Regions from separate parts of the Candidatus Thiodiazotropha sp. AKAK2 genome, predicted to be linked through region 1. Evidence: predicted binding sites of a transcription regulator. Region 1 holds the regulator's gene; each other region holds the start of a gene.

Region 1 (10,692 bases):
GTCGAAAAGATCGCGAATGGTGTAGTTGGATGGCATTAATCTGATGCGGTTACGGTTTCTCGCTGCTTGATCAACTGAAACAGTTGCTGCGTTGTTTCCGCCTCACGCAGAGCGGCACAAAAAGGGGGATCATCGAACATTCTGGCCAACTTCGCCAGGAGCTGCAGATGTTCATCTGTGGCCTGTTCCGGTACCAGCATGGCGAACGCCAGATCGACCGGCTGACTGTCTATGGCGTCGAAATCAACGCCGTTGGGCATCTGAATGAATGCCGCGGTGGCCTTTGTGACCTGGGACATACGCGCATGGGGTAGCGCAATGCCTTTGCCCAGTCCGGTGCTGCCCAGCCGCTCCCTCTCAAGCAATGCATCGAACACTATATCCTGTGACAGCCCAGGAGCAGCATCGGCCAATCTCTGACCAAGCTGCTCAAGGGCGCGTTTTTTACTGGCTGCCTCCACACCGCAGCCGAGACGTTCCTCAAGCAGAAATCCGTCGGGAAACATGGAGACCTCGCCAGTTCAATCTATCGAAAATTACTCAACCGCATACTTCGCACCACTACCGGCGCGATGACTCTGCATCTTTTCCTTGTGTTTTAGCACCTGCCTGTCCAACTTGTCAGTCAAGCCATCAATGGCGGCATACATGTCTTCCTGCACTGAATCAGCGAATACGCTGGCACCGTTCACTTGCATGGTGGCTTCCGCCTTTTGCCTCAGCTTCTCAACGCTCAAGATGACATGCACATTGATAACATTATCAAAATGCCGCTCAAGACGTTCGAATTTATTATCTACATAGCTTTTCAAGGCATCGGTTACTTCCACATGATGACCGGTAACGCTTATTTGCATAATTATCTCCTGTCTTAGATGAGTTGGCTCATCACTCTGACCGACTCGTTGAATCGATTCCCGAAATCATCGATCAGGCTGACCATGAAGCCGGATTCGGCTTTTACCACAACCCCTGTTTTCATAGACATCCTACCTGACAGATCGATTCACCTACATCAGTCGTTTACGCTCATTCGATGGCGGTATGCTCATCGATTCACGATACTTTGCCACCGTTCGGCGGGCCACTTTGATGCCCTGCTCCGATAGGATGGCGGCGATCTTGTTGTCACTGAGCGGTTTGCTTGTATTCTCAGCGGCAATCAATTTTTTAATCAGTGCACGAATCGCAGTGGAGGAGCACTCTCCCCCGGCACTGGTATTGACGTGGCTGGAGAAGAAATACTTGAACTCCAACGTGCCACGCGGGGTATGCATATATTTCTGGGTCGTCACCCGGGAAATGGTCGATTCATGCATCTCCAGCGCCTCGGCAATATCCCTTAAAACCAGCGGCTTCATAGCCTCCTCGCCATGTTCAAAAAAGCCCCGCTGATATTCAACAATCTTACTCGCTACGCGCAGAATAGTCTCATTACGGCTCATCAGGCTTTTAATGAACCAGCGTGCCTCCTGCAGATGATTCTTCAGAAAAGTATTGTCGTCGCTCTGATCCGCCCGCCGGATCAGTCTGGCGTAATCATTGTTGACCCGAAGTTTGGGGGTAACCTCGCCATTCAGCTCCACAACCCAGCGGTTGTTACGCTTGCTGACGAAGACATCCGGAATCACATATTCAGGCTCACTGTTTGCAATGGCCGTGCCCGGATGGGGATTCAGGGTTCTGATCAGGCGCATCATGGCGGCGAGCTCCTGCTGATCCACCTTCATGCGACGTATGATCTGATTCTGATCCTGGGCGGAGAGCAGATTGAAGTGATCCCGGCAGAGTTTTATCGCCTGATCCCGATAGGGGGTCTCTTCCGCCAATTGACGCAGCTGAATCAGCAGGCAGTCCTGGGCGCCCTGGGCTCCGACACCCGGTGGATCGAATGCCTGAATCCGGTGCAGCACCGCCTCGATATCCTCCAGAGTCGCTTCCTCATCATTCAGCGAACTCAGAATCTCCTGCAGATCGCCTTTGAAGTAACCGTCCTCATCGATACTGTCGATCAGGGTGGTGGCTATCAGGATATCCTGTTCGGTAAAAGGGGTCAGGGTCATCTGCCAGACCAGATGGTCATGCAGGGTTACAGTGCCGCTACGCTGTACCAGATAGTCATGGTCTGCGGCATCACCGCCGCTGCTGGCCGGTGGCAGGTAACTGTCGTAGACATCGGTCCATTCACTGTCCACCGGCAGATCCTCAGTCAGCTGACTGCTGTCGGTCTTAATCTCCCGCTCGTTATTGATATCATTCGACCCCTCGACTTCCTTGCTCTCGCGGGTCTGCTCGCCACTCTCCTGAGCATCCCCCTCCTTTTGCAGTTGAGTGCTGAACTCCTCTTCGCCCTCGAGCATCGGGTTGGTCTCAAGCACCTCCTGAACCTCCTGGCTCAGATCGAGCGCAGAGAGCTGCAACAGGCGGATTGCCTGCTGCAATTGAGGTGTCATGGTGAGATGTTGTCCGAGTCGGAGCTGTAGAGCCTGCTTCATAGCAGAGATATCTTTGAACCTGGTATGTTATTTGTATGTCTTTATTCTCATTTTAGCTAAAAATAGCCGTCTACGGAAAGATTCTTCTTCACTGAGTCGATTCTCCTGGATTCACTTTGCACTCCAGTATATTCCACGCTCATTGACACCACCTTCGGCTTACCTGCCGCCCCCTGTTTAATCCATTAAAAAACAGCGCTATAGACTCACATCGTAAAATTCTCACCCAGGTAGACACTGCGTACCTCCTGGTTATCGAGAATCTCCTCAGTGGTTCCCTCCGCCAGCACTTTACCACTGTTGATAATGTAGGCCCGGTCGCATATATCCAGTGTCTCCCTAACATTATGATCGGTTATCAGGATCCCAATCTTTAGCGATTTCAGGTGCTGGATGATCTTTTTTATATCGATCACGGCAATCGGATCGACCCCGGCAAAGGGCTCATCAAGCAAAACGAAGGCCGGCTCCATTGAGAGGGCCCGGGCGATCTCCAGCCGGCGTCGCTCGCCACCGGAGAGACTCATCGCCATGCTATCGCGCAGATGCTCGATACCGAACTCCGTCAGCAACTGGTCACATCGGGCCTTTCGGGCCTGGCTATCCAGCTCTTTGCGATGCTCCAGTATTGCCAGAATGTTCTGCGCCACCGTCAATCGTCTGAAGATGGAGGGTTCCTGGGCCAAGTAACCGATACCCAGACGGGCTCGTTTGTGCATCGACTGGTCGGTCAGCTCCTCACCATCCAGATAGATCCGCCCCTGATCCGCCTGCACCAGGCCGACAATCATATAGAAGCTGGTGGTCTTGCCGGCACCGTTGGGGCCCAACAACCCCACCACTTCCCCGCTGTTGAGGTTCAGCGAGACACCATCCACCACTTTGCGCTTGTAGTACTGCTTCTGCAGATCGACAGCCTGCAACTGACTCACGGTTCAGTTTTCCCGGTCTGGGGCTCAATCACCACCTGCACCCGCTGTTTACCCTGGACACTGCTGCCAGCCCTGACCTGTGCATTGGCCCGGTTATAGACGATGCGGTCATTGCGGAAGCTGTTCCCCCCCTGCTCGAGCAGGGCATCGTCGATCAGTAACATCTCATTCCGCTTGAGATGGATCTCAATTCGCATTGCCTGACCATGAACCTCAACACCATCGACCTCAGGCAACTGACTGAATCTTGTCGGTTGCCCCTCACTGACAATCTTTTCAGTTTTACCGGCTGATCGGTGAACCCAGAGACGATCCGCCCACAACTTCATACTGCCCTGGACGATCGTCACATTGCCTTCATAGAGACTGACACCGGTGGACTCGTTGATGGAGAGACTGTCCGCTTCAAGCGACATCGGTTGATTACGGTCATTCTCGAGCCCCCAGGCCGATATCGTAACCGCCATCAGCAGACCACAGATCAAACCCCTGCCCTTATTCAAATTCATAGTGCCCTCGTACCTGACCAAGGAGCTTTAAGCGTGACGGTTCATCAAACCAGATCCGCATGCCGATCGCCGACAGCCAATCCACACCACTGTTGATTCTGACTGCCTCAACGGTCTCGGCATAGGACTTCTCTGCATGGATTGTCAGGTCCTCGGTCTCTATCCGGTAAGGCGCAAAGTCAGCTACCCCTTCACGTTCGATCACCACTTGGCCCGGAAGAAAGAGCGTCTCCTGACGGTGGTCGGCCAGCCCGTTTTCACCCCGCATTCGCCATCCAGGCTCATTGGACCTGAATCGCTGCACCACCGGCTTAAAGAGCTCGGTGATACCGCGCTTTTCATAATGGGTCATTCTGGGGGTCTGCAGAGTCTGTAACAACTGCCCATCGTCATCATACTGTTTTACCAGCAGGTTGACGGCATAGGTATCCGGGGTATCCCTAGCCAGCTCGGGCCTCTTGATCTCCGGCTGTCTCAACTCGTTCACCCACCAGGCCACACTCATTACCAGTGCAAACATCAACAAAAGACCGAGCAGGCGCCTGTTCAAAGATAGTGTTCCAGGCTTGACTGCAAGGTATCCTGAGCCTGCATGATCATTTCACATACATCTCTGGCGGCACCCCGCCCGCCACCATGGGGGGTCTGCCAGTGGGCATGCTGCACCACAAACGGATGGGCATCCTGCACAGCGATGGCCAATCCCACCCGACGCATGATCGGCAAATCCACCACATCATCGCCCACATAGGCGATCTGTTCATTCGACAACCCAAGTTTCTCTTTCAACTCTTCATAGGCAGGCAGTTTATCCAGCTTGCCCTGATAGACATACTGAATACCCAGACTCTCCATACGCAATCTCACCACTTCAGAAGTGCGGCCGGTGATAATGCCGATCACCACACCGGTGTTCTGCAACATTTTCATGCCATGCCCATCTCTGGAATGGAAGGCTTTATACTCCTGACCATCGTCACCCAGAAAAAGTCCACCATCGGTGAGTACACCGTCAACATCAAAGATCACCAGTTTGACCGCTCTGGCCTTCTCATGAATATCCTGCATTTTGCCCCCCTAAGTGTTTCATTTTTATTCTGTGGCGTTGTCGATAATCCCGGCGGCTGAAAGCAAGCCATTCGGTCGCCAGATGAATCTCACTACATAACGCCAGCTCTCAGCAGGTCATGCATATTGAACGCACCAACCAGGCGTCGTCCCCCATCCACAACCAGCAGGCCGTTGATTTTATTCTCTTCCATCATCTGCAATGCCTCAGCCGCCAGCATCTCTGGTGGAACCTGTTTACAATTCTTAGTCATGACCTCTGCGACGCGCATATTGTGGATATCGATCGGCTGATTCAGGGTGCGTCGTAGATCCCCGTCGGTATAGACACCAACCAACTGCCCCTGCTGATCGACTACCGCGGTCATCCCAAGACCTTTCACGGACATCACCTCCAAGGCCTCGTGGAGGCTGGCTTCCTGGCTCACGACCGGCAGCGCCTCTCCGCTATGCATGATGTCACCCACATGCAGTAACAGACGCCGACCCAGCGAGCCGCCAGGGTGGGAAAGGGCAAAATCCTTGGCCGTGAACCCCCTGGCCTGCAACAGCGCAACCGCCAGTGCATCCCCCATCACCAGCGCAGCCGTGGTACTGGAAGTGGGCGCCAAGCCCAGAGGGCAGGCCTCCTTATCGACACTCACATCGATATGCACTTCCGACTCTTTGGCCAGGGTGGAGTGGGCTTTGCCGGTCATGGCAATCAGCGGCACACCGAGCCGCTTGAGTAGTGGCAGGATCACCAGCAGTTCACCGGTCTCCCCGGAATTCGACAGGGCGAGTACCACATCGTCCGGAGTGATCATGCCCAGATCCCCGTGACTGGCTTCCCCGGGGTGGACAAAAAAAGCAGGACTGCCGGTACTCGCCAGGGTGGCCGCCAACTTGTTGCCGATGTGTCCGGATTTCCCCATGCCAATCACCACAATCCGTCCACGGCAATGGAGCAGATAATGGCAGGCCTGCGCGAATCCAGCCCCCAGCCGGGGAATCAGTGCCGAAACAGCTGCAGCTTCCGTCTCAATGACAGCCTGACCCAGCTCAATCATCTGGGCCATCTCTTGTTCGGTGGGCATCGGGGATCTTTTCATCGGAACAGTATGTACGGTTTGATTTGACATCTCAAAGTGGCACCACCACAGAGTAGAACAGCCAGGACTGGTAGCCGATGAAACAGAGCAGCAACCCCAATCCCTCAATTCGATTGATCCGCCCCGGTTTACCAAAACCGTAGCCCATCAGGAAAAGGAACAGGGTCAGACCGAACATCACCGGCAGATCCCGCGTCAGCACGAAGGGGGAGAAGGTGCCAGGCGCCACCAGGCCGGGAATACTCAGAACCGCCAACATATTATATAGGTTTGAACCGATCACATTGCCGATCGCGATATCATCCTCACCCTTCGTCGCACTGGTGATACTGGCGGCGAGCTCCGGCAGGCTGGTGCCGATTGCCACGATCGTCAGGCCGATCACCACATCACTGACACCAAGAGCCACAGCCACATGGGTCGCCCCCCAGACCAGCACTCTGGAGCTGATCAGCAAAAGAACCAACCCGCCAAGCAAAAGCATCAGCGCTTTTTGGGTCGGTACATCATGGGGGATCTCCGCATCATACTCGCCGGCAATCGGGTCAGCCTCACCGGTTTTGGCGGTATAGATCATCCAGCCGAACACCCCGACCAGTAAGACAAGCAGAATCCCGCCATCCAGCTGACCCAGCTCCCCATCCAACATCAGCAGAATGCAGATCACCGTCACCCCAAGCAGAATCGGATACTCCCGTTTCAGCACACTGGAGTGAACAGAGAGGGGTATCACCAGGGCGGTTACCCCGAGAATCAGGCCGATATTGGCGATATTCGAACCGACCGCATTACCGATCGCCAACCCTGGATTGCCGTTCATGGCCGCCATCACGGAAACCAGCACTTCCGGGGCTGAGGTACCGAAGCCGACTACGGTAAGGCCAATCAGCATGGGAGAGACACCCAGATTGTCAGCCAACGCCGCAGCACCGCTGATAAACCGGTCTGCGCTCCAAACCAAAACAACCAGACCCAATAGAATAGAAAGACTGTACAGCAACATGACCTAGGGCCTTACCTCACCTATCGATAGGCTTGCTCCGGAAACGGCGCCGCACTGGGTTACTCGTCGTTCTCTTGGAATCACCAAACCTCTCTCCTCGCGCTTCGATTGGCGCTCTATTTCTAACACAACGGGGCCAACTGGAATGGTGATAACGGACCCTGGTGCTTTTAATCCGTAAACCAAACAGCTTTATCGGCATTTACCCACAGACCGATAGCGAGCCGACGCGATCCCGATCGCGTCAACAAGAAAATAATCAAAGGGTTGAGATGATAGCAGAAAGCCAATACAAGATGCTTGACAATTATATCGGTATATTAGATAATTCAAACATACTGATACATTATGTTTCAGTTATCCTCCTTTGGTGGTATATTCATTCAGCGCAACAACCTCTGTTGCGCTTTTTTTTTTGCCTGACGGCAAACTGACCACCACGGGTGTCCAGGATCGTCAATTAGTCCTTGTGCCAACCCATAGGATCAGGTATTATCCGCCGTCTTTTTCGAAGCACAATAGTTCTCCATTGGAGCGACATCGGATGACTACTTTAAGCGCAAAGCCGGCTGAAGTCCGCCGCAATTGGTACCTTGTGGATGCAACAGACAAGACCCTGGGTCGTCTGTCCACCGAGATTGCACGACGTCTGCGCGGCAAGCACAAACCGGAATATACACCTCACGTGGATACCGGCGATTACATCGTCGTGGTCAACGCAGAGAAGATTCGGGTTACCGGCAATAAAATGACCGACAAGATGTACCACCACCACACGGGTTATGTCGGCAACATGAAATCCATCAGCCTGGACAAACTGCTGCAGAAAGCACCTGAACGTGCGATCGAGCATGCAGTCAAAGGCATGATGCCGAAAAACCCACTGGGGCGCGCCATGTTCAAGAAGCTGCGCGTCTTCGCCGGTACTGAGCACAGCCATCAGGCACAGCAACCTCAGCCCCTGGATATCTAAAGCAAGAGTTTAAGACCATGGCAGACACCCATATCACAACCGGACGCCGTAAGAGTTCCACTGCACGGGTCTTTCTGACCACCGGCAGCGGCAACATCACCGTCAACAACCGTCCGCTCGACGAATACTTCGGCCGCGAAACCGCCCGCATGGTGGTACGTCAACCGCTGGAGTCCACCGAGACCCTCGACAAGGTTGACATCAAAGTCACTGTCAGAGGTGGTGGCACCACCGGTCAGGCCGGCGCCATCCGTCACGGTATCTCCCGTGCACTGGACGCCTATGACGAGTCACTGCATGGCGTGCTGCGCAAGTCAGGCTTCCTGACCCGCGATGCCCGTGCGGTAGAACGTAAGAAAGTCGGTCTGCACAAAGCCCGTAAGCGTCCTCAATTCTCCAAACGTTAAGTCTGGTCTGTGTTGCGGACGATTTCGTCCTGCACCAGATCTGCAACTGGGGATTCGTCTAATGGCAGGACAACGGACTCTGACTCCGTATGTGGAGGTTCGAATCCTCCATCCCCAGCCAACATATATTAAAGCCCGCCACTGTGTGGGCTTTTTTATTGCTGGCTAAAACCCGCCAGGATGGAGGATTTGAACCGATCAGAGGTTCGACGACCGAGCACAGCGAGGGCGATCAGCTTCAGCTGACCCCGAAGGGGCGAGGCCTGAAAGGCCGAGTAATCCTCCATCCCCAGCCAATGCTAAGAAAAGCCCACCATCGTGTGGGCTTTTTTAGTGCTTGCTAAAAACCACCCCGGATGGAGGATTTGAACCGATCAGAGATTCGACGACCGAGCAACGCGAGGGCGATCAGCTTCAGCTGACCCCGAAGGGACAAGGCCTTGAAGGCAGAACAAGGAATTCAGCTCCGATTTTCAGCCTCATAGGCCACGACTGGTGGATGATAGATGATCTGTACGACCACACCATCCGGGTCGTAACAGTAGAAGCTTCTCGCTCCGTCCCGGTGGGTGCGCGGCTCATTTCGCATTCTGACCCCATGAGCGTTGAGAAACTCAAACCACTCATCGACCGCTTCCGGGGTAGCCAGAAAGAAACCGATATGATCAAGGCGTTGGGCCACCTCATCGAACTGCTCTGCAGCGGTCTTGTGGAGTGCAAGATTGTCCGGACCCGAGCTGAGATAGAGATTCTCCGGATCCGGACGCCACTCGATCCCCATCCCCAGCAGCTGCACATAGAAATGCTCACTGCTCGCCATATCCCTGACATTCAACGCCACATGGCGCATCCCCATATGACTCTCCGGTCTCTTCATGACAACACCTCACTCAGAGCCTGATCCCACGGCTGCTGACCCAAAGCCCGTTTCACCACCAGCGGCAAAGCAACAGCCCCATGGGCCAGCAACTGCTCATGCAGCGCTTTAATCGAGGCCCCGGGGTTCTGTTGCAGGTAGTGTTTGGAGAGGCGCTCGAGCAGATCGGCACCGAGCAGCGCCATGAAGGCATCCGTCGGTCTTCTGGAGATGGCGGTCAGGCTGACTTCAGCCCAGCAGGGAATGTCCGAGAGAGGCTTCAGGCGCTCCAGGGCCTGCCGACTGTTGATCTCGCCGATATGGAACTCCAGGTCGATACAGGCCTGCTCAGCCAGCGCCAGTCGCCTCTGATTGAGCAGAATACGATCCTGTTCGTCGAAATAGCCCCGGGTCTCCAGCACACGACTCATGTAGTGAGCCCAGCCCCGCTTGAAGGCCGCAGAGGGGTTGATCTGACGCACCAGGCTGTGCGCCGAGATACCGCCGGCCCAGGCCAGATAGTGACGACCGGCCCAGCTGCTGTAGAGATTCCTCATCCTTATTGCAGCGCGGCTCTCACCGCCTCCGACCTGCTGATCGTGAGGAATCAGGAACACCCCACCCTCCTGAGTCCGCAGATAACTGCCGCAATCCGGCTGGCGAAAACAGCTGTCGGTGATGCGAAACTCCAGCGCCTGCTCAGAGTCGGGCAGTAGCTGATGCTGCCGCAGGAAATCCCTCAGAATCTGTGCCTCTTCCTGATAGGCCTGGATACGTTCGTTACCACTGAGACGCTCACTATCGGAGGCCTTCAAGTCGACAACATCCAGTCCCTGCTGCTGTAACGATTCGTAGGTCTGTTGCAGACGTGATCTGGCGATTGTCAGCGCCTGATCGACCTGGAGCTCGACCTGGTCCCGGTTGTGCAAAAACCAGCTCAGCAGCTCCGGACCGCAATCAGCCGTACCGGAAGCCACCGGTATCAGGTTTTTGATCAGACACTGCTGGTAGTCCTCAACGGCTTCTGCCGCCTGGCTGGCCAGTGACTGCAACCGACCCTGGTCGGCACAGCACTCTCGTGTCTGCGGCAGATCCCGACCAAGCCGTTTCAGCCAGGGCACCCCCTTTTCGGCGGTTTCCAGGGCATCGGCCAGCCACAGGGTAGAGACCACACCGGGCAGCTCAGACAACCTTCCCCGGGCATCCCGCAGATAGTTGGGTGTCAGCTCCAGTACCCCCATCATCGCCTCACAAAGCCGCTCCGGCTGACGAACCACCAGCTCCTGCAGCTGGTTAAGCGGCAGATATTTCGCCGGATCACGATAGCGCCAGTCCTGTTCCAGCAACATCCGGTGCTC
Region 2 (10,692 bases), on a different contig from region 1:
ACCTCAGATACTATTTTCGATCCTTGCTTGGTTACTACGAAACCCATGCCGGGGTATTTGACTCCGGTCAGCAGGTGGCTGATCTGAATGTGAACTACTCCAATTTTTTACTCGCCGGTGGACGTCAATTTGGCAATTGGGGCCAGCTCGAGATTGGCGCGTATGCAGGCTCAGGTGATGTAAGTCCATACATTGGCGACCTGTCGACTGCCTCGGAAGACATCAAATTCGGCACTTGGGTAGTAACCTTTACTTACGACCAATTGGATAGCATCAATTTTCCCCGTCACGGGCTGATGGCGAACCTATCCTGGTCGGCCAGCAGAGATGAGCTTGGGGCTGAGGAAGAGTATGACACATTCAATATCAATGGCCTGTGGGCAAATACCTGGAACAAGAATACCCTTATGCTGTGGGCTGGCGCTGCCGGAGTGACCAATACAGAAGGACCGGTAAACACTGGATTTTCCATCGGTGGTCTGTTCAATCTCTCCGGCTATCATGAATCAGAACTCGCCGGGCGTTACGCCGGACTCATACGATTGATCTATTTAAGAGAACTGGGCGACAGTCGATCGGTTTTGAAAATACCGGTCTATGCGGGAGTCTCGTTAGAAGCTGGCAATGTCTGGGATGAGCGGGATGATATCGCCATGGATACATTAAGAACGGCAGGCAGCATCACCCTATCGATGGATTCGCCACTTGGCCCGATATACCTGGCACGGGGTTTTGCAGAAAATGGCCGTACTGAAAATTACCTATACCTGGGTCGTACCTTTTCGTTTTTCTGAATCGCTTGCTTGCCGATTTCGACTATCGGATTTCATGGCAGAAAAATGTTCATGACAACAGATGCCCGGCGGCTTGATCCGCCGAGTTCAGTCCGGCTTGAGCCTCGATTGAATTTTCAACAATTGTGTTTTTAAACGCCACCGGTTGCCGGGATTACCATACTCCCTGCACTTGGTCGTTTACGGATTGCAGGCGGCCCCGCCTCCAGACTCGCCAGTGTCATCGGACCGACGATGCCATCGACCGCCAATCGACGACTTGCCTGATATTGTCTGACCCGACTATCCGTCTTCGGCCCGAAGATACCGTCGACCCAAAGCGGGGGAGGGGGCATTCGTGCATTCAGCAGATTCTGCACATAGGCGACGGCCAGGCCTGACGTACCTTTTTGCGGATATTTTTTTCTACCGTAGTGCTGGTTACCTTTATTCCCCAGGTCAGGTAGATCTGCCTTTTCCATCGTTTCTCTCCTTGCGGGTATCGATTTTATTAGCCAGCCAGCAAAGCTTTGAGCCAAAACAAGCAGAAGTGTTATAGCGGCAATAATTCTCTTCTTGTGTGATTCAAGCTGAATATCTTTTCAGCAATACAGATCACTTTGTCAGCCTATTGATCATAAGAATATATGATAGTGTTCAATAAAAAAGGTGAATAAGACATCAAGGAAAATGTGTAATATTTACTTTTTAGAATAGGAATCTAGAAGCGCGTACTGATCAGACCATGAATTTCAAGACGCTCAGCCTTTTGTGGTGCAGACGATCATAGGTTGATCGTTTTCAGGCTGACTACCTGTTCGATCCAAGGCAAAGGGGTATTGCTTCTGTTCTAAGGCCTGTTGGGGCGGGAAAATTATCGGCCGTCCACTACTTGCACCAGCGATCAACATCCGCCTTTAACCGCTGCATATGACTTTTACGTTCAGCCTCACTGAGATAACTCCTATCCCCATCCTTCTTATAGTTGTAAATTCCACGAGCCCTGTTGTGTGAGTTATATCTGTCTTTGGCATAGATACATTTTTTCTTTCTTTTTTCCCGCTCTTGTTTTGCTTTCTGCTTGGCCTCTTTCTTTTCGCTACGCTCCTCTTCAAACGCATCGAGCATTTTGCGCATCTTCTGCTGTCGTTGCTGTGGGGAGTCGCCAGTGGAACCGGAGGAGGGGGTCTGTTTAATCTTCACCTCGGTGGAAGATTCGGAAACGGGGCGATCACTGAAATGGACCCGTCCATGTTCATCGGTCCACTTATAGACACCCGCATAGAGACTGTGCGAGAAAATGGCGCTGATCACGACGGCCCGAAGCAATACATTCATTGTCAAATCCTTGAAATAGTTTCTTAAGTATCCTGTACCAAACCTTTGCAGAAATCCATTCGCTATTGCGGCTGATGGGTGGCCATCCAACAAACCTCTGACTGAACTCTATTTCAGGCCGATGTTGCAATCCAGCCGCCCGATCCTCTGAATTATTCGCTTTGCGCATAAGTCCGTTAAAAGCCGGGATGACGAAGAATGGGTTAAACCGTTGTTGCTGAAATAGACTATCAAAAAAACCGCCGGGAACATATTAACCGGCATGAGTGGCCTTCATTGGCGCACTTGAGGAGCAAAAAAAGGGCGCCGAAGCGCCCTTTTTACCTTGTAGTCAATCCCATCAATATGAGATTAGAGTCCGGACCCACGACTACCCGTGAATTCCGGATAGGCTTCCATGCCGCATTCCCCGAGGTCGACGCCTTCGTACTCCTCCTCTTCGCTGACACGGATACCCATGACCGCTTTGAGGACCAGCCATACGATGAAGCTGGCGATGAAAGTCCAGGCGAAGATCACGCCGAGACCCAGGAACTGTGCACCGAAGGTGGCGTCGGTATTGGAGAAAGGCACGGCGATCAGGCCCCACATGCCAACCACACCATGCACCGAGATCGCACCAACAGGATCGTCGATCTTGATTTTATCCATGGTGATGATGGAGAAGACAACCAGGATACCGCCGATGGCGCCAACAATGGTTGCCCAGAGTGGGGTCGGCGCAAGAGGCTCAGCCGTGATCGCCACCAGGCCGGCCAGAGCACCATTCAATGCCATGGTCAGATCAGCCTTGCCGAACAGGGCGCGGGCAGTCAACAGGGCTGCGATCACACCACCGGCCGCCGCCGCATTGGTGTTGACGAATACGGCAGCTACCGCATTGGCCTCACCGATGTCAGAGATTTTCAGTTCGGATCCGCCGTTGAAGCCGAACCAGCCCAACCAGAGAATGAAGGTACCCAGGGTCGCCAGCGGCATGTTGGCGCCGGGTATGGCATTAACCCGACCGTCAGCGGAGTATTTACCCTTACGAGCGCCGAGCAGGATGACACCGGCCAGAGCGGCAGCCGCACCACACAGATGCACCACACCGGAACCGGCGAAGTCATTGAAGCCGGCCGCATCCAGGAAACCGCCGCCCCACTTCCAGTAGCCCTGCAGAGGATAGATCACACCAGTCATCGCCACAGCGAAGACCAGGAATGCCCACAGCTTCATACGCTCAGCCACGGCACCGGAAACGATCGACATGGCGGTAGCCACGAAGACCACCTGAAAGAAGAAGTCTGACATACCGGAATAGTAGGTATCGCCATTGCTGGCCAGCACGTCTTCAACACTGTTGTCGCCACCGAACATGAAGCTCAGATCCAGCGCAGGGATGATGCCGTTGCCGTCAGCCGGGTACATGATGTTGTAGCCCATCAGCATGTACATGATACAGGCGATGGCAAACAGGGCGACGTTTTTGGTTAGGATTTCAGCAGTGTTCTTAGCTCGGACCAGACCGGCCTCGAGCATGGCGAAACCTGCTGCCATCCACATTACGAGTGCACCTGACACCAGAAAATAGAAGGTGTCCAGTGCGTAGCTTAAATGTGTAATCGCTTCCACGATACTCTCCAGAAAGTAGTTACAAATCGGTTACAGTGCTTCAGAACCGGTTTCACCAGTACGCACACGGACCACCTGTTCCAGCGCGGTGACGAAGATCTTGCCGTCACCAATCTTGCCGGTCTTGGAGGCATTGGTAATGGCCTCGACAACCTGGTCGACAATGCTGTCATCCACCGCGATCTCAACTTTGATCTTGGGCAGAAAATCGACCACGTACTCGGCGCCACGGTAGAGTTCGGTATGACCCTTTTGCCGTCCGAATCCTTTCACTTCGGTGACGGTTATGCCGGCTACACCGACGTCAGAGAGTGCTTCTCTGACATCATCAAGCTTGAATGGCTTGATGATTGCGGAAATCATTTTCATGCTGTTACTCCTCAGTTATCTGGTCCGCCCGTAGGCGGACATATGATTAGTCACGAAAAAAGGATCACTAGAACTCTTTCGAGTAAGAGACGAAGAAACGCATATCGGAGTCTTCACCCGGGGCGTCGGTATCATCCAGGTCGGTGTCAGAGAGACTGAAGGTCACATCACCGAAGTCACCGGCTGACTTGCTCACGTCGATTTGATAGTGGGTGTAGTCATCGGCATCGTCATCACCGTCGCCATCAGGTTCGACAAAACCAACGGTCAGGCCAATAGAAAAGTCTTCGGGAAGATCGAAGCTACCGCCGATGTAGAAATAGAGATCCTCTTCAACGGCCTCGACGGCATCTTCAGCAGAAATCACATAGGCGACACCGGCTGAGAGGAAATTCCATCCCACATTGGCATTGACTTCAGCGAAATCAGACTCTGAATCACTTGAGTAGGAGTAGTAAATCAGACCAGCGTCATAGCTGACGCCAGAGATTTCACCGCCATAACCACCATAGAAATCCAACTCGTAATCATCCCAAGCCTCTGAGATCCAGGTACCGGCATAGAGGCCGCTATCGTGAGCATAATCAACACCACCGGAGAAAGCGGTACTGTTGGCAGATTGGGTCAGACCACGCCATATATAGTTACTGGTGACACCGATATTGGCACTGATTTCAGCGGCAGCGACAGATGACAGCCCCAGCATAGCAACACCACAGGCCAGAGCGATTTTGTTCATTTTCATGGTTCTAAATTCCTCTACTAAACGATCATGACAAAGTTAAAATTTTGGGTTCAGCTAACTCGTGTATTAAGCCGAATGTGACATTTACCAATCAGACTTCGTGCCAACCATTGCAACACACTGTTATTCAAGAGTATTTTTCAATTAATCGCTTTTTTGTTACAGCCAGGTAAAAAAGTCGTGCCTTATTTGGATTCACAAAAAGCGGGCATGCACTGCTCTGGTGCACCAATGCAGTGCAGAGAATTCAATCTGAGAGCGGGTTCACAACAGCGTCTCGTCAGAGCCACACAGAGCGAAACCGTTGCAATAAAGCGACACTAAATCCGACTCAGAGGGCCTCTGGACAAGCGGACCAACACTGGCTATTGTCTGCTGCATGATAGATTCAAAACTGATTGACGATCTGGCCCAACGGCTCTCAAACACCCTGCCTGCAGGCATTCAAAGCATGCAGGGGGATGTGATGAAAAACCTGCGTGCCGGCCTCGAGTCCGGACTGGCCAGGCTCGACCTGGTCAGCCGAGAGGAGTTCGAGGTGCAGGCCGCTGTCTTATCCCGCACACGGGAGAAGCTGAAAAGGCTGGAGGAACAGGTCAAAGCGTTGGAAGAACAACAGCGCTGAATTGCCCGATTCTGTCGCCCTGTCAAACCGACAGGAAAACTCGGAAAAGATTTACGCACCATTTTTGTCACGTCGATACCGGAACCATCGACCTGCTACGCCATGCAAGGAAGCCATGTCACTCGCCATACTTTATTCCCGCGCCCAGGAGGGCATCAACTCACCCCTGGTAACTGTTGAGGTCCATCTCGCCAATGGTCTGCCTGCACTCTCCATCGTCGGCCTGCCGGAGATGGCAGTGCGGGAGAGCAAGGATCGTGTCAGGGGTGCACTGATCAACAGTCAGTTCGAATTTCCCGCCCGCCGCATCACCATCAATCTGGCTCCGGCCGACCTGCCGAAAGAGGGGGGACGCTTCGATCTGCCGATCGCCCTGGGCATTCTCGCCGCCTCCGGGCAGATCCCGAAACAGGCTCTGGATCAGTATGAGTTTGCCGGCGAGCTGGCCCTCTCGGGTCAGTTGCGTCGGGTACACGGCATCCTACCCGCTGCCCTGGCAGCCCGGGATGCGAAGCGTGCACTGATTCTGGCCGAAGATAACGCGGAGGAAGCCGCTCTGGTCGAGGGTCTGACCTGCCAGCCCGCCGACCATCTGTTACAGGTCTGCGCTCACCTAAAAGGCCTGGAGACTCTACCGACCCAGCAAAAGGCCCTCGTCGAGTCGACACCCGAGCTGCCCGATATGGCTGACGTTATCGGTCAACAGCAAGCGAAACGAGCGCTGGAGATCTCAGCGGCCGGTGCTCACTCTCTACTCTATATCGGTCCGCCCGGAACCGGGAAGTCGATGCTGGCCGCCAGACTGCCCGGGATCCTGCCACCGATGACCGAACAGGAGGCCCTGGAGAGTGCGGCGATACGCTCACTCGCCCAGCAACAGCCGTTTGATTCGAGCTGCTGGAGCCAGCGACCTTTCCGGGCTCCGCACCACACCGCCTCTGCGGTGGCGCTGGTCGGTGGTGGCAGCCATCCAAAACCGGGCGAGATCTCCCTGGCCCACCATGGGGTGCTGTTTCTCGATGAGCTGCCCGAGTATGACCGGCGTGTACTGGAGGTGCTGCGTGAACCGATGGAGAATGGCTCGATCACCATCTCCCGGGCCAATCGTCAGGCCGACTACCCGGCCCGCTTCCAACTGCTCGCCGCCATGAACCCCTGCCCCTGCGGCCATCTGGGAGACGGCAGCAACCGTTGCCACTGCACCATCGAACAGATCAGCCGCTATCGAAACCGCATATCAGGCCCGTTGCTGGACCGCATCGATATGCATGTGGAAGTCCCCAGACAACCGATCCCGATCGGTGGCACACAGAGCAACCATCGGGAGGAGGGGAGTGAGCAGATTCAAGCCCGTATCCTGGCCGCCAGGAGACGCCAGTATGAAAGACAGGGAAAGACCAATCAGGCCCTTGCCGGGAGTGATATCGAGACCCATATCCGCATCGACGGGGCAGGGCAGAAACTGCTGCAGAAGGCGGTCGATCAACTGGGGCTCTCGATGCGAGCCTATCACCGTATTATCAAGGTAGCCCGCACCATTGCCGATATCGAAGCCAGCCCGGAGATCCTCACCCAGCATCTGAGTGAGGCGATCGGATACCGGCGGCTGGACCGAAGACAGGAATACTGAGCAGCCGCTTAGAAAGAGCCTTTCAAACCCTGTAGCTTGGCTCGGAAGGATTCAACCACCCGCCGGTTGTCAGTTGAATCGAACACAACGGTCGGGACAAGCACCACCACCAGTTCTGTTCGTTTACTGAAACTCGACTCCTGACCAAACAGCCAGCCAATCAATGGCAGCTTGCTTAAAAACGGCAGACCAGAGGTGCCTTCGTTATCCCGGTCGGTGATCAGTCCTCCGAGCACCAGAACTTCTCCATTTTTCACCGCTACGGTACTGTTGATCTTTCGGGTCGAGATGGTCGGCGAGCCCGAAGTACTGGAGGCCTCCACGTCAGAGACATCACTGACCTCCTGGGTTACATCCAGCGTCACCAGGCCACCTGGGTTGACCCGTGGTGTCACTTCCAGCATGACACCGGTTTCACGATAGCTGATGCTGTTGATAATGGGTGAATCGGAATCCGTGGTGGACTGACGCTGCTGATCAATGATAGGGACTTCATCACCTACCTGGATCGAGGCGGTTTCATTATCCAGCACCATCACAGATGGCGAAGAGAGCACCCGGATCAGAGAATCTTCGGCTAGGGCATTGAATACCGCCCTGACATCCGACGCTGAACGCAGAACAGAAAAGTTGAAGCCGGGCAATGTATTGCCCAATAGAGTGGATGTGCCACTGCTTAGCACCCCTTCACCAAGATAATTTGAACCCACATCCGAATTGAAAGCCCACTGTAATCCATATTTGAACTCATCCTGCAGGGCCACTTCGATGATGGTCGCCTCCACCATCACCTGAAGCTGGCGCACATCCAGTTTCTCCAGAGCATCCAGCATGTTGGCGTACTGGGAGGGGGTTGCAGTGATCACCAGGGAGTTATGCTTATCATCTGCGACAACCCGGATCTCGCTCTTGGCCTCACTGCCCCCGGCACCAAAAAAGGTCATACGAGCCACAGAAGTTGAGGACAGGCTCTTCGACTCACTGTCGGTTGAACTGCTGAGGGTCTTTTTCGTCTTGCCGGGGGCCACCTCGGCGGATTTACTCTTTTTCTGGGTTGCCCCTGAAGCGGAGAAGAGCTGCTGCAGCATATCCGCAAGCTCCACGGCCTCCCCATTCTGTACTCGATAGACATAGAGCTTCTGTCCACTGCCCGACTCCTGGCTGTCGACCCGGTCGAGCCTGGGTATCCACTCAGCAACCCTGTCCAGGTAGCGCTTCTGCGGAGTGACCACCAGAATCCCGCCAGCCTCATCCACAGGCACCACCCGGAACATACCCTCCAGGGGGTTGGTATCGATGCTGCCGACAATCGCCTGCAGCTCCTTGGTCACACTGGAGACTTTGGCATATTTGAGGGGGAAAAAACCGACTGACAACCCTTCCATCCAATCCACGTCGAACAGCTGAATGGTCTCCAGCAGTCCGGCCAGCTCACCGCCGGTGCCGCCCAACACCAGCAGATTGCGGGTGGCATCGACCCGGATCACGCTGTTGACCGGTGCCAGGGGTTGGAGAATCTGCGCCATCTCCCGTACACCGATGTATTTCAACGGCACCACCTGCAGGGCATAACCCGCCGGTATCGGTGCGCTGTCATCTGCCAGCCTGGGAACCTGCTGACCCTGGATCGCTTTGCTCAGGGGCAGAATCCGGTAGATCCCGTCAACCAGCACCATGGCTGCACCATTCATTCGCAGCAGGGTCTCCAAGGTGGGCAGCAGATCCGTTCGACGCAGGGACTTCCCGGTCTGGATGGTCACCTTACCCTTTACTGCCGGATCGAGAATATAGCTCTCGTCGAGTAACTCACCGAGTACGGTCTGCACCACTTCCCGCAGATCCGCCTGTTCGAAATTCAGGGTGATGTCACCGGCCGCTGACTCTGCAATACCCTTGCGGTCGCTGGCCCGGCCCTGTTTGACAAACCTGCCGGTGCCGTAATAGATCTCCGGTTTCTCGGCTTTCGAGCTGGCCTGTGACGGCCGCTCCCGGCCAAACGTCTCAACACCGGCATCCTTGTCCTCCTTCGGCCGGCCCGGTATTAAATGGCCGGGAGGAACTTGGCTTTTTCCATGGCTCGGGCCTTCAGTGTCGGAACGACTGTTGAGGTTGGCACAACCGGTGACGAAGACCAGCAGGAGGAGAGGGAGGACGGTGTTAATTGACATCAGATGGTGTTTGTCTGCAAAAGATTACTCTTGGAAAAAAGTTTGCCCGGATAGGCTAGCTACCGGGCAATCGGGCATTTTAGCCTGAATGGGCCCGCCGGTCACTTGAGAGTTAAAATCAGGCTTGAGAGTTCCGCCCAAACCGAGGTTGGTGCGCAGCGTGGGCCTGCACCAGCTGCTATTACGCCTGGTGTTGTTGACAGTCATCGACAGAAACGATGCTGGCTTATCGGCAAAGCCCCTGTTCCACTTCGTTACGCATCTCTCTGCCCTGCAGTTTTTCAATCAATTCCAGGGCAAAATCCATGGCAGTTCCCGGACCTCGGGAGGTGATCACCTTCTCGTCACTGATCACCGCATCGGACTTCACATCAACCTGCGGCAGGTTCATGCCGTCGAGCACACCCGGATAGCTGGTCGCCTGACGCCCATCCAGCAGACCAGCGCCAGCCAACACCTTCGGTGCCGCACAGATCGCAGCCGTGTACTTACCCTGCTGATGCAGCTGCTTGAGGATTGCATGAATCCTGGGATCCGCATCAAGGTAGTCTGCGCCAGGCAAGCCGCCAGGCAGCACCACCATATCGAATTCATCCGCATTGACATCATCAAGGGTGGTATCGGGTAGCAGTGTCACACCACGTGACGCCTTAACCGGATTCTCATCGAGCCCGGCGGTGACCACCGTCACACCGGCCCGGGTCAGCAGGTCGGTGATGGTGACAGCTTCCAGCTCTTCACACCCTTGCGCTAGGGGGACGAGGACGCGTGCCATTGTAGACTCCTGTGTTTGATGATTTCAGAAACCGGGATCAGTTCGATCCCCTGCTGTTTAAGTTTAGGCAATTCTTCCTGCAACACATCCAGTGTCGCACCGTATGGGTGGCCGATGCCGATCGCTTCACCCCGCTCCCGGGCGATCGCCACCAACTTCTGGAGCTGCAATCTGATGAGTGACTTTTCCGGCACATTGTCGAGAAACACATCCCGACGTCCATTACTGATCAGATGGCGCTGCGCCACCCGTTCGGCCACGGTCAGTTCGGTAGTGCGGCTGTCGATAAAATAGAGCCCCTGGCGGCGTAACTCCGACATGATCCAGCGCATCGCCGTGGGATCCCGGGTGAGCAGGCTTCCCATATGGTTGTTGACACCGGCAACATAAGGCACCGAGGCGAGATTGCGCTTCAGGGTCGCGACAAAGTGGGATTTGGGCATCGCCAGGGTCAGCGCCCCATTCCCCAATGGATTACCCAGATCGGACTCCATGGGCAGATGCAGCATCACCTCTTTGTTGAGCTCGTGGGCGCGGATTGCCAACTGCCAGGTAAAGGGGGTTTGCGGCAAAAAAGCGTAGGTCACCGGACCGGGCAGATTGATCGCTCTTTCACCGGCGGCTTTCTGATTGCCCAGATCATCGATGATCAGAC
Region 3 (10,692 bases), on a different contig from region 1:
CGGAGCGGAAGCGTCCTTCAGCGACCGCCTCCTGCAGATCCACATTGGTGGCGGCAATCACCCGTACATCCACCTTGCGGGTTCTGGTGTCACCGACACGCTCGATCTCCCCCTCCTGCAAGACCCGCAGCAGTTTGGCCTGGGCGTTCATCGACAGATCGCCGACCTCATCCAGGAACAGGGTCCCCCCATGGGCCCGCTCGAAGCGTCCGGGTCGGGATTGCAGGGCGCCGGTATAGGCCCCTTTCTCCACCCCGAACAGTTCGGATTCGATCAGCTCTTCCGGGATGGTGGTGCAGTTGATGGCGATGAAGGGATTTTTCTCCTGGGGACTGATACTGTGCAGCGCCCTGGCAAACATCTCCTTGCCCACTCCGGTCTCCCCGAGCAGCAGCACCGTGACATGGCTCTCCGCCACTTTCCGCAGCATGTCACAGGCATCCTTGAAGGCCTGGGAGCTGCCCACCATATCGCCGATGCCAGTCTGTTCCTGCAGGGAGTCCCGCAGATGGCTTACCTCATCCTGCAGCGCCAGCAGCTGTTCCGCCATGGGATCGGGGCGGTAGTGACGTCGCTCTTCGTCCGCATCCTCCCACTCCTCGATCGGCTTGCCGATGATACGGCAGTGTTTGTCTCCCTTGGCATGGCACTCCACCTCACGATAGGCGATGAAGCGTCCCATGATCTCGCTGGTGTAGCCCGATGCGTATCCGATCTGGGTCCAGCAGACCGGCTCCGGATGGATGCCAAATAGCTTCAGATGCTCCGAGGCCTCATGGGAGTTTTCCCACAGGAACTCGCCATAGAAATGCCGTTGACGGATATCGATATCGATTTTGATCGGTTTGACATGCACCACCCCCTCCAGGGTATGCAGTCGCGGCCCCATCAGTAGCAGATCCTCGTCATTGGCCTCCGGTAGCAGTTTGCGCGCCAGGTCCGCATCCTTGGCTCCGGAGGCATAGCCCATGCGGGTCAGTACGCCCCGTGCCCGGTCGTGGCCCAGAGTGTCCATCAGCTCTTTTCGTAGAGCCCCCATGGCGTGGGTATGCATCAAAACCATGCGGTGGTCGTTGAGCAGGATCTGTCCTGCGTCGAAAGTCAGGTGCAGGTTCCGCTCTTCCATGGGAAGACCGGAAATACTCAATTGAGATGACATCTATCCTCCGCCCCGCCTGTCCTGATCTCCGGGGAGTAGCAGTTGGTAGTAAAAATCATCCCTGAAAGCGTACGGGTTCTATTTCTGTTTGTTGGAAACTCGATGGCTTCCCCCATACGCTTCTATTTTTATAGTGCCAACTGAGATTTTAATCAAATAATAAATTTTCGGGTCGTTTACGGCGGGTTGAGCATATTAGATAGGGGGCGGGCATTCCGATTGTGCGGTTGCAGCATATTTTACTGCTGAAGATTGAATGATTTGGTGAAATTTGCCAAATGATCAAACAAGTTTCACTGTATCATCAATTTTTTTCCCGCCCTGGATCTAGTAAAAGATCAAGAAATACATATAAAACAATTACTTACTGTTTTTGGCATAGCTTCTGCAATCTCTTTTTGACCAGAAATTGAGAGAGACCGCTTTAGAGGTCTCCACTTGTGATAACAGGAGGATGTCATGCGGGAATATGTCCCGAAAATTGGCCAGGCCTACATCAGAGTCACCGGCGAGCGGCTCGGCAAGTTCGTCGAGTTTGAGTTCTCCATCGATGATGAGGACCTGACGGTTGAGCTGATCCTCCCCCATAAAGCTTTCAAGATCTTCTGCGACAAGCACCAGGCCAGGCTGGTCCGCAGTTCCGATGAGATCGGAACCGAAGACGGCCAGACCAAACGCCCCGGTCTCTACCGGGAGTCGCCAAGCCTTTAGTGGAAGATCCGCTATCCCAGGAGGAATAGAGTAACCATGAGTATCGATATCAAAACCATGAACGTGGAGCCTAAGCGCCACACCTTCGCCCACGTGGCAAGGCGCCTTGGTTCAGACGCCCCGGCCTCACGTTATGAGGAGGGAGTTTACGATCTGCAGGCCACCACCCATTTTCACTATCGCCCCCTGTGGGGTCCGGAGCACTGGCATTTCGACGAGGGCCGTACCCAGGTCAAAATGTCCGACTGGTACAAGTTCAAGGATCCCCGTCAGTACTACTACGGCACCTACACCATTGCCCGGGCCAACATGCATCAGACCACCGATCGCAACTTCGCCTTTGAAGAGAAGCGGGAGATGCTGGCCAACATCGATCCTGAATGGCGGGAGATGATTGTCAACTATCTGATTCCGCTGCGCCACTATGAATGGGGCGCCAATATGAATGCCTGTTCGATCAGCGATACAGGTTATGGCACCGCCATCACATCGGCGGCGATCTTCACCGCCGGTGATCGTCTGGGTATCGCACAGATCCTCTCCCGTGTCGGTATCTCTCTGGGTAATGGCACGGGCGACCTGCTGGACGATGCCAAAGCACAGTGGATGAATGGCCCGGCCTGGCAGGGCATGCGCAAGTGTGTGGAGGACAGCCTGGTGTTGAAGGATTGGTTCGAGGCGCTGGTGGCCCAGTTCCTGGTGATGGATGGTCTGGTCTATCCCCTGGTCTACAACCACATCGATACCGAAGGGCAGAAGCATGGTGCGGCGGCGATCTCGATACTCTGCGAATTTATGGTCGACTGGAGTGCGGAGCACAATCGCTGGGTCGACGCGGTGATCAAGGTGGCGGCCAAGGAGTCGGAGGAGAACCAGGCGTTGCTCTCCAGCTGGTATAGCCAGTGGCGGGATGAGACCCATAAGGCCTTACAGCCCCTGGCTGCCATGGTGCTGGGTGATGGTGCCGACAGTGCTCTCGCCGATGTCAAAGAACAACTTGATAAGCGGGCCGGCAAGCTCGGTTTGAACCTATAACAGGAGGCCGAGATGGCTGGCATCGTATCCATAACCCTGCAAAACAATGATGAGGCTCGTCCCGTGATCGAGTCGATTCTGCAAGACAACCCCAGCGCCAACGCCAACTACATGCCCGGCGCGGTCAAGATCGACTGCCCGGAGCGCCTGGTGGTCAAGGCGGAGTCTGTATCCGAGCGTATCGGTCGCGACTGGGATCCTCAGGAGATCCATCTCACCATCGTATCCATGGGCGGCAGCCTGGATGAGGACGATGACGAGCTGGTCCTCTCCTGGGGCGCTTAACCCGAATGTTTCACCCGGCCGCTTCTAATTCAAATTAACTCATGGTTTTTGAAAATGATTTTTTCAGATATCAGTAAACACACAATGTGTTACCGGCAATCGCTGAACGCGATGAAACATTCGGGTTAACACCGGAGGAGCTAATCAATGACACCCCCACGCAAGAAAAAGATGAACCTGAAGCAGCGCTATGCGCTGATGACCCGAGGTCTCGACTGGGAAACCAGCTACCAGAAGATGGACGACGTCTTTCCCTACGATACCTTCGAAGGGATCAAGATTACCGACTGGTCGAAATGGGAAGATCCCTTTCGCCTGACCATGGATGCCTACTGGAAATACCAGGGTGAGAAAGAGCGTAAGCTCTATGCGGTACTCGACTCCTTCGCTCAGAATAACGGTCAGCTCGGCATCTCCGATGCCCGCTATGTGAATGCGATCAAGCTGTTTCTCACCGGTGTGACACCACTGGAGTATCAGGCGCATCGACATTTTGCCCATCTGGGTCGGCATATCCGCGGTGCCGGTCCCCGGGTGGCGGCGCAGATGCAGTCCCTGGATGAACTGCGTCATGCGCAGACCCAGATTCACACCATCAGTCACTACAACAAGTACTTCGATGGCTTCGCCGAATTCCCTCACATGCACGACCGGGTCTGGTATCTGTCGGTGCCGAAGTCCTTTTTCGACGATGCCTGTACCGCCGGACCTTTCGAGTTCTTCACCGCAATCTCTTTCGCCTTCGAGTATGTGTTGACCAACCTGCTGTTTGTGCCCTTTATGTCCGGCGCCGCCTACAACGGCGATCTGGCCACGGTGACCTTCGGCTTCTCCGCCCAGTCCGATGAAGCGCGCCACATGACCCTGGGTATCGAAGTGATCAAGTTCATGCTGGAACAGCATCCGGACAATCTGCCGATTGTGCAGAAGTGGGTGGATAAATGGTTCTGGCGCGGCCACAAGATGCTCGGATTGGTGGCAATGATGATGGACTACATGCTGCCGAAACGGATCATGTCCTGGAAGGAGGCCTGGGAGATCTACTTCACCGAGGCGGGAGGCGCTCTGTTTGAAGATCTCTCCCGCTACGGCCTGCGGGTTCCCAAGTATGCGGATATCGCCACCGAAGAAGCGGAGCACATCTCCCATCAGAACTGGGCGATCTTCTATCAATACACCCAGGCAGCCGGTTTCCATACCTGGTTGCCAACCGATGAAGAGATGGCCTGGCTGTCGGAGAAGTATCCCAACACCTTCGACAAATACTACCGTCCACGCTTCGAGATGTGGCGGGAGATGGAGGCCAAAGGTGAACGTTTCTACAACAACGCCCTGCCGCAGCTCTGTCAGACCTGTCAGATTCCCATGGGTTACACCGAGCCCGGTGATCCCACCAAGATCGGTTTCCGTAGTACCGAATACAAAGGTGATCGTTACCACTTCTGTTCCGACGGTTGTAAGGACATCTTCGAGAACGAGCCGGAAAAGTTTGCCCAGGCCTGGCTACCGGTACACCAGATTTTCCAAGGCAATTGCGGCGGAGCGGATCTGGGCGATGTGTTGAAGTGGTATCACATGGAAAACGGCACCGACAACCTGGACTACAGCGGCTCACCGGACCAACAGCAGTGGGATGCCTGGCAGGCGGCCCGCAAGAAAGTGGCCGGTTAAGGCCTTAACCCGCCCGCTGTCAGGTTGTGATGGTGGGTGGCACCAATGAGATCAAGAGAGAGGAGGTTGAGATGGCCGTTGTAGCGCTTAAACCCGGTTATGAAGAGGCGGTTGATTTCCGCGACAAACATGAGAATTTCCACGGCAACCAGGTGGTCTACCTGCATTGGGAGGAGCACCTGAGTTTCTGCTCAGCGATCGCTTTTCCTTTACCCCCTGATATGCCATTCGGTGCACTGATCGAAGAGTTGATCCCCACCTACTACGGCATGCATCCGGACTATCAATCGCTCAACTGGGAGCAGGTGGAGTGGAAGATCGATGGTAAGCCGTCAACCCCAGATATGAGTAAAAGCCTGGCGGAGAACGGTGTCGGACACAAGTCGCTGATCTGTTTCCGTACGCCTGGACTCAACGGTTATCGGGGTTCTTGTTCATAACGAAAAACCGGCAATAGCAGACCGGTTGGATTGATTGTTTAGTTACCGGCCGCACCGAGATGCGGCAACTATAGGAGGCTTCACTGATGGCTATTAGAGGTGTTTTACGCCCGGGACATGTGTCCCTGCGGGTACTCGATCTGGACGAATCCCTGGTTCACTACAAAGAGCGGCTCGGCCTGCTCGAGACCGACCGGGATGACCAGGGGCGGGTCTACCTTAAAGGTTGGGATGAGCAGGACTGGTTTTCGGTGGTGCTGCGGGAAGCAGACTCCACCGGTATGGATTTCATGGGTTTCAAAGTTGACAGCACGGAAACCATGAATGAGCTGGAACAGAAACTGAAGGATTTTGGATGCAATGTGGAGCGCATACCCGCCGGTGAGCTGAATCACTGTGGTGAACGTGTCCGTTTCGATTCACCCACCGGTCACATGTTCGAGCTCTATGCAGACAAGGATGTGAAAGGAACCGATATGGGGCGGGTCAATCCGGAGCCCTGGCCCGACAATCTGAAAGGCATGCAGGTGCAGCGTTTCGACCACTGCCTGCTGTATGGAGATGACCTGGACGGCAGTGTCAAACTGTTCAAAGAGGTATTGGGTTTCGATGAGACGGAAAAAGTGGTGGATGGTGATCTGCAACTCGCCTCCTTTCTGACCTGTGGCATGAAGGCCCACGACCTGGCGATCATCCGTCATGAGGAGAAGGGCAAATTGCACCACGCCTCATTTCTGCTTGGCTCCTGGGAAGAGGTGCTGCGTGCCGCCGACATCATCGGTAAAAACAAAATCTCCATCGACATCGGTCCGACCCGTCATGGGATTACCCGAGGGCGTACGATCTACTTCTTCGATCCCTCCGGAAACCGTAACGAAGTCTTTCACGGCTCTTACGACTGGTATCCGGATCATGAACCGATCACCTGGACAGCCGATGAACTGGGTGGGGCGATCTTCTACCATGATCAGAAACTGAATGAGCGGTTCCTCACGGTGGTTACCTAAGCCGCTGCTGTTCAAGTCACTGGTTGTCATCCCGGCGAAAGCCGGGATTGATGATGCTTAATTCCTGGATCCCGGCCTACGTCCACAAAGACCGACCCAGCAGGGCCTATTGGATTAGTGTTAACAGGCCCTAGGATGGTGGCACCAAGGACCGATAGGCGTGCCAGCTGGCATGTCCAATCAGCGGCAGGGCGATTAGTAATCCTACATAGTAGGTGATCAGCCCGAGCCCAACGATCACGACGATCAGAAAAGCCCACAGCATCATGGCCGGCATGTTCTTCAGGACGGATTTGACGCTCAGGCGGATTGCGGTGAAGCCATCGATCTTGCGGTCAATCAAGATGGGTACGGTGATAACACTGATCATGTAGGCCCACCAGGCAAAGAAAAAACCCACCATGATACTTGCTATGGTGAAGTATCTGCCTTTTTCCGAAAGGAACACATTTGCAAAGAAGTTGTCCAGCGGTGGAGAGATGCCCTCATAGAGCAGCGAGAAAAGCACATAATTGGAGGCAATCCAGAGCTGCATGATGATCAGGAAACCGCCGGTGATCATGCTGATATGGGTATGGTTGCTTTTCCAGGCTTCCAGCGCATTACAGGTTTTCAGTGGCTCTCCCCGTTCCAGATGGGCGCTCATCTGATACAGGCCAATGCCCAGGAATGGTGCAATGAGAAAAAAGCCGGCCACCAGAAAAGGCAGTAAAAACTGACTCTCCGTTGCGTAGAGAAGGTAGGTTATCAAAGCGCTGATCAATACGATGGCGGCGCCATAGGCGAGACTGTATCTGCCCGCATCCCTCATGTCCTTCCAACCTTTGGATAACCATTGCAGGGGTTGATTGATTGCAATCCGGTTAACCACCAGTTCATCCCAGCGAGTGCTGCCTGTATACGCTGTACTCTCCATTTCCTCTCCTCCGAAATCGGCACCAGGACACACCTTGAGAACTGCCTGAATGGCTGTCGGGTTAGCTGATGCCTGATTGTTTTATAGTGTTGGAATCTCTTTATGGGGCACGGATTCCTTGATGATTTTAGTACAGCCTCGCTTGTCTCAGTCGAGCTGCACTTAGTAAAAGATAGATAGCTTTAACCCTTTTATCCAGGGTTGTGTGAGTCGATGCTGATCCTACCCTTACGTCAGTGTGGTTTTTGTCAGACTGTCAGTATCAACCGGTTTTTGTAAGAGGCTGCCGTTGAGTGTGCCAAAAGTTCTGTGTTGAGCTTGTGGATTGCCCGGCTTCTGATCAGTACCTGACAGCGGGTGATTCTCAACGAGTTAGGTCTACTCACAGAGGATTCAACGCAATCTTGCCGTGATTGCTGAAGGGTTGGAATGGGTAGGACTCTAAAACCTTACATAACGAGTAGTCATTTTAGGCTATTTTGTTATCGCGCTGATTTTTAGGTGAAATCAATTGCGAAATTGCCGTTTAGCGGGTTTACTGACAAGCTTCAAGGGGCTTATTGACGGGGAAGCTTTCGGTCTGGCCAGTGTAACTTGTAAGATTGATTGTTTAGAATAACCCGAAACCCATTAAGGTTTCATATTAACAGGCCCTAACGATACCGATCCCATATCAGGTGTGTGGCTGGGAGCGGCGTCTGTTTTTCGTCTATTCATCCGCACCAGTAACAAATCTCAAGCTGAGAGTAAGAACAGGACAGTAACCATGTCGAAAGACCAAGCCGGCTCCAGAAAGAAAGTAGAGCATATCTGTAATCCCCTGGCTCCTCTGCCTCCTTTGGGGATGGACTCTGAGGCCATCTCGTTTGATTTTCGTCGTTACTTTGCCCATACCCTGGGTAGAGATGATCACTGTACTTCGAGCCACTACCCCTATAAGGCGCTGGCTCTGACCGTTCGGGACCGGCTGATCGAGAGATGGAAACTGACCCGTTCACACTACGAAGAGTCCGACTGCAAGCGCACCTTCTACCTCTCGCTTGAGTTTCTCATGGGGCGCACCCTGAGCAATGCCATTTTGAATCTGGATATCAGCAAAGAAGTCGACCAGGCCTTCATGGAACTTGGAATCAACCTGGATCACATCCGAGAGAGCGAGCCGGATGCGGGTTTGGGTAATGGGGGACTGGGACGTCTGGCGGCCTGTTTTCTCGACAGCTGTGCAACCCTGCAGCTGCCGGTTCGAGGATATGGCCTGCGCTATGAATACGGCATGTTTCGTCAGCATATTGCGAATGGCCAGCAGATCGAGGATCCGGACCATTGGCTGAGGGATGGTAATCCCTGGGAGCTGGAGCGGCCTGAATATACTCAACAGATCAAATTCTGTGGGCGGACTGAACACATCAACGGCAGAGTCCGCTGGGTGGATACCCAGGATGTGCTGGCGGTGCCCTACGATCTGCCGGTACCCGGTTATCGTAACGGTACGGTAAACACGCTGCGTCTTTGGAAGGCGGCGGCAACCGATGAGTTCAATCTGGACGAATTCAATGCGGGCAGTTACACCGAATCGGTGGAGGCGAAAAACGATGCAGAACATATCACCATGGTGCTCTATCCGAATGACGCCAGTGAAAATGGTAAAGAGCTGCGTCTGCGGCAACAATACTTTTTAGCTTCAGCCAGTCTCAAAGATGTGATCCGGGAGTGGAATGAGCACCATTCCGATTTCAGTGATTTCGCGGAGAAAAACTGCTTCCAATTGAATGATACACACCCCAGTGTTTCAGTCGCCGAGTTGATGAGGCAGTTAATGGATGAGCAGGGGCTCTCCTGGGATCGTGCCTGGGAGATCACCTCGAAAACCATGGCCTACACCAACCACACACTGTTGCCGGAGGCGCTTGAGCGCTGGTCGGTGAAGTTGTTTGAGTGCCTGCTGCCACGGCTGTTGGAGATCATCTATGAGATCAATGCCAGGTTTCTCAGTGAGGTGGCGCTGGATTGGCCGGGGGATACCGATCGTCTGCGGCGCATGTCGATCATCGAAGAGGGACCAGAGCCAATGGTCAGAATGGCCTATCTTGCAATTGTCGGGAGTTTTTCGGTCAATGGTGTGGCCGCACTGCATACCGAGCTGCTGAAGCAGGGTCTTTTCCTTGACTTTTTTGAGCTCTGGCCGGAGCGCTTCAATAACAAGACCAATGGTGTGACACCACGGCGCTGGCTGGCTGCCTCGAATGGTGGTTTGCGTCAGTTGATCGATGAAAAGGTGGGTAATGGCTGGATTTCAGATCTTCAAAAACTGGAGCAGTTGCAATCCCTGTCTGATAGTCGAAGTTTTCAAAAGAAGTGGCGCCAGGTAAAACTTGAGAACAAGCAGCGACTGGCTGAGTTGGTGAAGATCGATTGTGATGTCGATTTTGACCCTGAGGCCATGTTCGATGTGCAGGTCAAACGAATCCATGAATACAAGCGTCAGCTACTTAACATTCTGCATGTGATTCATCTCTACTGCCGCATCCGGGCCGGGGATACGGAAAACTGGACGCCCCGTTGTGTGTTGATTGGTGGTAAGGCCGCTCCCGGGTACCAGATGGCGAAGCTGATTATCAAGTTGATTAATTCTGTGGCCCGTGTGATCAATCGGGACGAGAAGGTCGGCGGGCTGTTGAAGGTCGCTTTCCTGCCCAATTACCGGGTCACAGCAATGGAGGTCATTGCACCGGGAACCGACCTGTCAGAACAGATCTCAACGGCAGGCAAAGAGGCGTCAGGGACTGGCAACATGAAATTCATGATGAACGGTGCTGTCACCATAGGTACCCTTGACGGTGCAAATATTGAAATTCTGGAAGAAGTGGGAGAAGAGAATTTCTTCCTGTTCGGGCTGACAAGTGATGAGGTCGAGAGTAGCCGCAGTCACTATGCGCCTAATGAAATCATTGAGAACGATGCTGACTTTAAACGGGTGATGAAATTGCTGGAGAGTGGTTACTTCAACCAGTTTGAGCCGGGAATTTTTGATGAGATCGTGGAGTCGATTCGCAGTCCCTATGATCACTGGATGACAGCGGCCGATTTTCGCAGCTATATTGATGCCCAGGAACAGGCTGCGCAGGCCTATCGTGATCAGCCACGTTGGACTCGTATGAGTATTATCAACAGCGCCAGATGCGGACGCTTCTCCACCGACCGGACAATCGCCGAATATAACCGGGATATCTGGAAACTCTCCGTTGCCCCGGCACCAGAGATCAATGGGCTGTGACTGGAGAGCGGATGATGGAGGTGAGTTGCTGGATCTACCGCAGTTCCAAAAAGGATGAGATGTATCTCTATGTTCCAGCTGAAGGGGATTTTTCGAATGTGCCTGAAGCGCTTTTGAAAAGATTTGGCAGACCGGAAAAAGTCATGGAGCTGACCTTGAACCGTTCTCGTAAACTGGCCCGGGAGGAGGTGGCT

The links. Region 1 encodes sigma-54, which starts transcription at its own class of promoters, with help from an activator protein. Its sites were predicted from a motif close to TGGCANGNTNCNTGCTT; they were not measured.
Region 2: AC4IE8_RS09805 (TorF family putative porin) is a predicted target of sigma-54. The motif match lies at 4,929-4,945, and genes of this name have one in related genera.
Region 3: AC4IE8_RS10895 (phenol hydroxylase subunit) is a predicted target of sigma-54. The motif match lies at 1,534-1,550, and genes of this name have one in related genera.

What each region holds. Positions count from the first base shown of each region.
Region 1 is NZ_JBSYOP010000031.1:84,751-95,442, forward strand. Features, by position in the region: gene hprK (HPr(Ser) kinase/phosphatase) at 1-36, opposite strand, end outside; gene ptsN (PTS IIA-like nitrogen regulatory protein PtsN) at 36-506, opposite strand; gene hpf (ribosome hibernation-promoting factor, HPF/YfiA family) at 537-857, opposite strand; gene AC4IE8_RS14375 (RNA polymerase factor sigma-54) at 1,011-2,495, opposite strand; gene lptB (LPS export ABC transporter ATP-binding protein) at 2,702-3,427, opposite strand; gene lptA (lipopolysaccharide transport periplasmic protein LptA) at 3,424-3,936, opposite strand; gene lptC (LPS export ABC transporter periplasmic protein LptC) at 3,923-4,486, opposite strand; gene kdsC (3-deoxy-manno-octulosonate-8-phosphatase KdsC) at 4,483-5,004, opposite strand; gene AC4IE8_RS14400 (KpsF/GutQ family sugar-phosphate isomerase) at 5,097-6,080, opposite strand; gene AC4IE8_RS14405 (calcium/sodium antiporter) at 6,127-7,098, opposite strand; gene rplM (50S ribosomal protein L13) at 7,643-8,071, shown strand; gene rpsI (30S ribosomal protein S9) at 8,089-8,478, shown strand; tRNA gene AC4IE8_RS14420 (tRNA-Gln) at 8,526-8,599, shown strand; RNA gene AC4IE8_RS14425 (RtT sRNA) at 8,645-8,774, shown strand; gene AC4IE8_RS14430 (VOC family protein) at 8,939-9,355, opposite strand; gene AC4IE8_RS14435 (DUF885 family protein) at 9,352-10,692, opposite strand, start outside.
Region 2 is NZ_JBSYOP010000022.1:214,765-225,456, forward strand. Features, by position in the region: gene AC4IE8_RS09780 (patatin-like phospholipase family protein) at 1-794, shown strand, start outside; gene AC4IE8_RS09785 (peptidoglycan-binding domain-containing protein) at 926-1,255, opposite strand; gene AC4IE8_RS09790 (DUF4124 domain-containing protein) at 1,662-2,111, opposite strand; gene AC4IE8_RS09795 (ammonium transporter) at 2,463-3,725, opposite strand; gene AC4IE8_RS09800 (P-II family nitrogen regulator) at 3,756-4,094, opposite strand; gene AC4IE8_RS09805 (TorF family putative porin) at 4,162-4,839, opposite strand; gene ubiK (ubiquinone biosynthesis accessory factor UbiK) at 5,219-5,464, shown strand; gene AC4IE8_RS09815 (YifB family Mg chelatase-like AAA ATPase) at 5,580-7,094, shown strand; gene gspD (type II secretion system secretin GspD) at 7,103-9,262, opposite strand; gene AC4IE8_RS09825 (DJ-1 family glyoxalase III) at 9,489-10,037, opposite strand; gene AC4IE8_RS09830 (divergent polysaccharide deacetylase family protein) at 10,013-10,692, opposite strand, start outside.
Region 3 is NZ_JBSYOP010000024.1:7,381-18,072, forward strand. Features, by position in the region: gene AC4IE8_RS10890 (sigma-54-dependent Fis family transcriptional regulator) at 1-1,159, opposite strand, end outside; gene AC4IE8_RS10895 (phenol hydroxylase subunit) at 1,619-1,870, shown strand; gene AC4IE8_RS10900 (aromatic/alkene monooxygenase hydroxylase subunit beta) at 1,907-2,905, shown strand; gene AC4IE8_RS10905 (MmoB/DmpM family protein) at 2,918-3,190, shown strand; gene AC4IE8_RS10910 (aromatic/alkene/methane monooxygenase hydroxylase/oxygenase subunit alpha) at 3,338-4,861, shown strand; gene AC4IE8_RS10915 (phenol hydroxylase subunit P4) at 4,933-5,301, shown strand; gene AC4IE8_RS10920 (catechol 2,3-dioxygenase) at 5,388-6,308, shown strand; gene AC4IE8_RS10925 (DUF2189 domain-containing protein) at 6,439-7,224, opposite strand; gene AC4IE8_RS10930 (glycogen/starch/alpha-glucan phosphorylase) at 8,069-10,498, shown strand; gene AC4IE8_RS10935 (YcgL domain-containing protein) at 10,510-10,692, shown strand, end outside.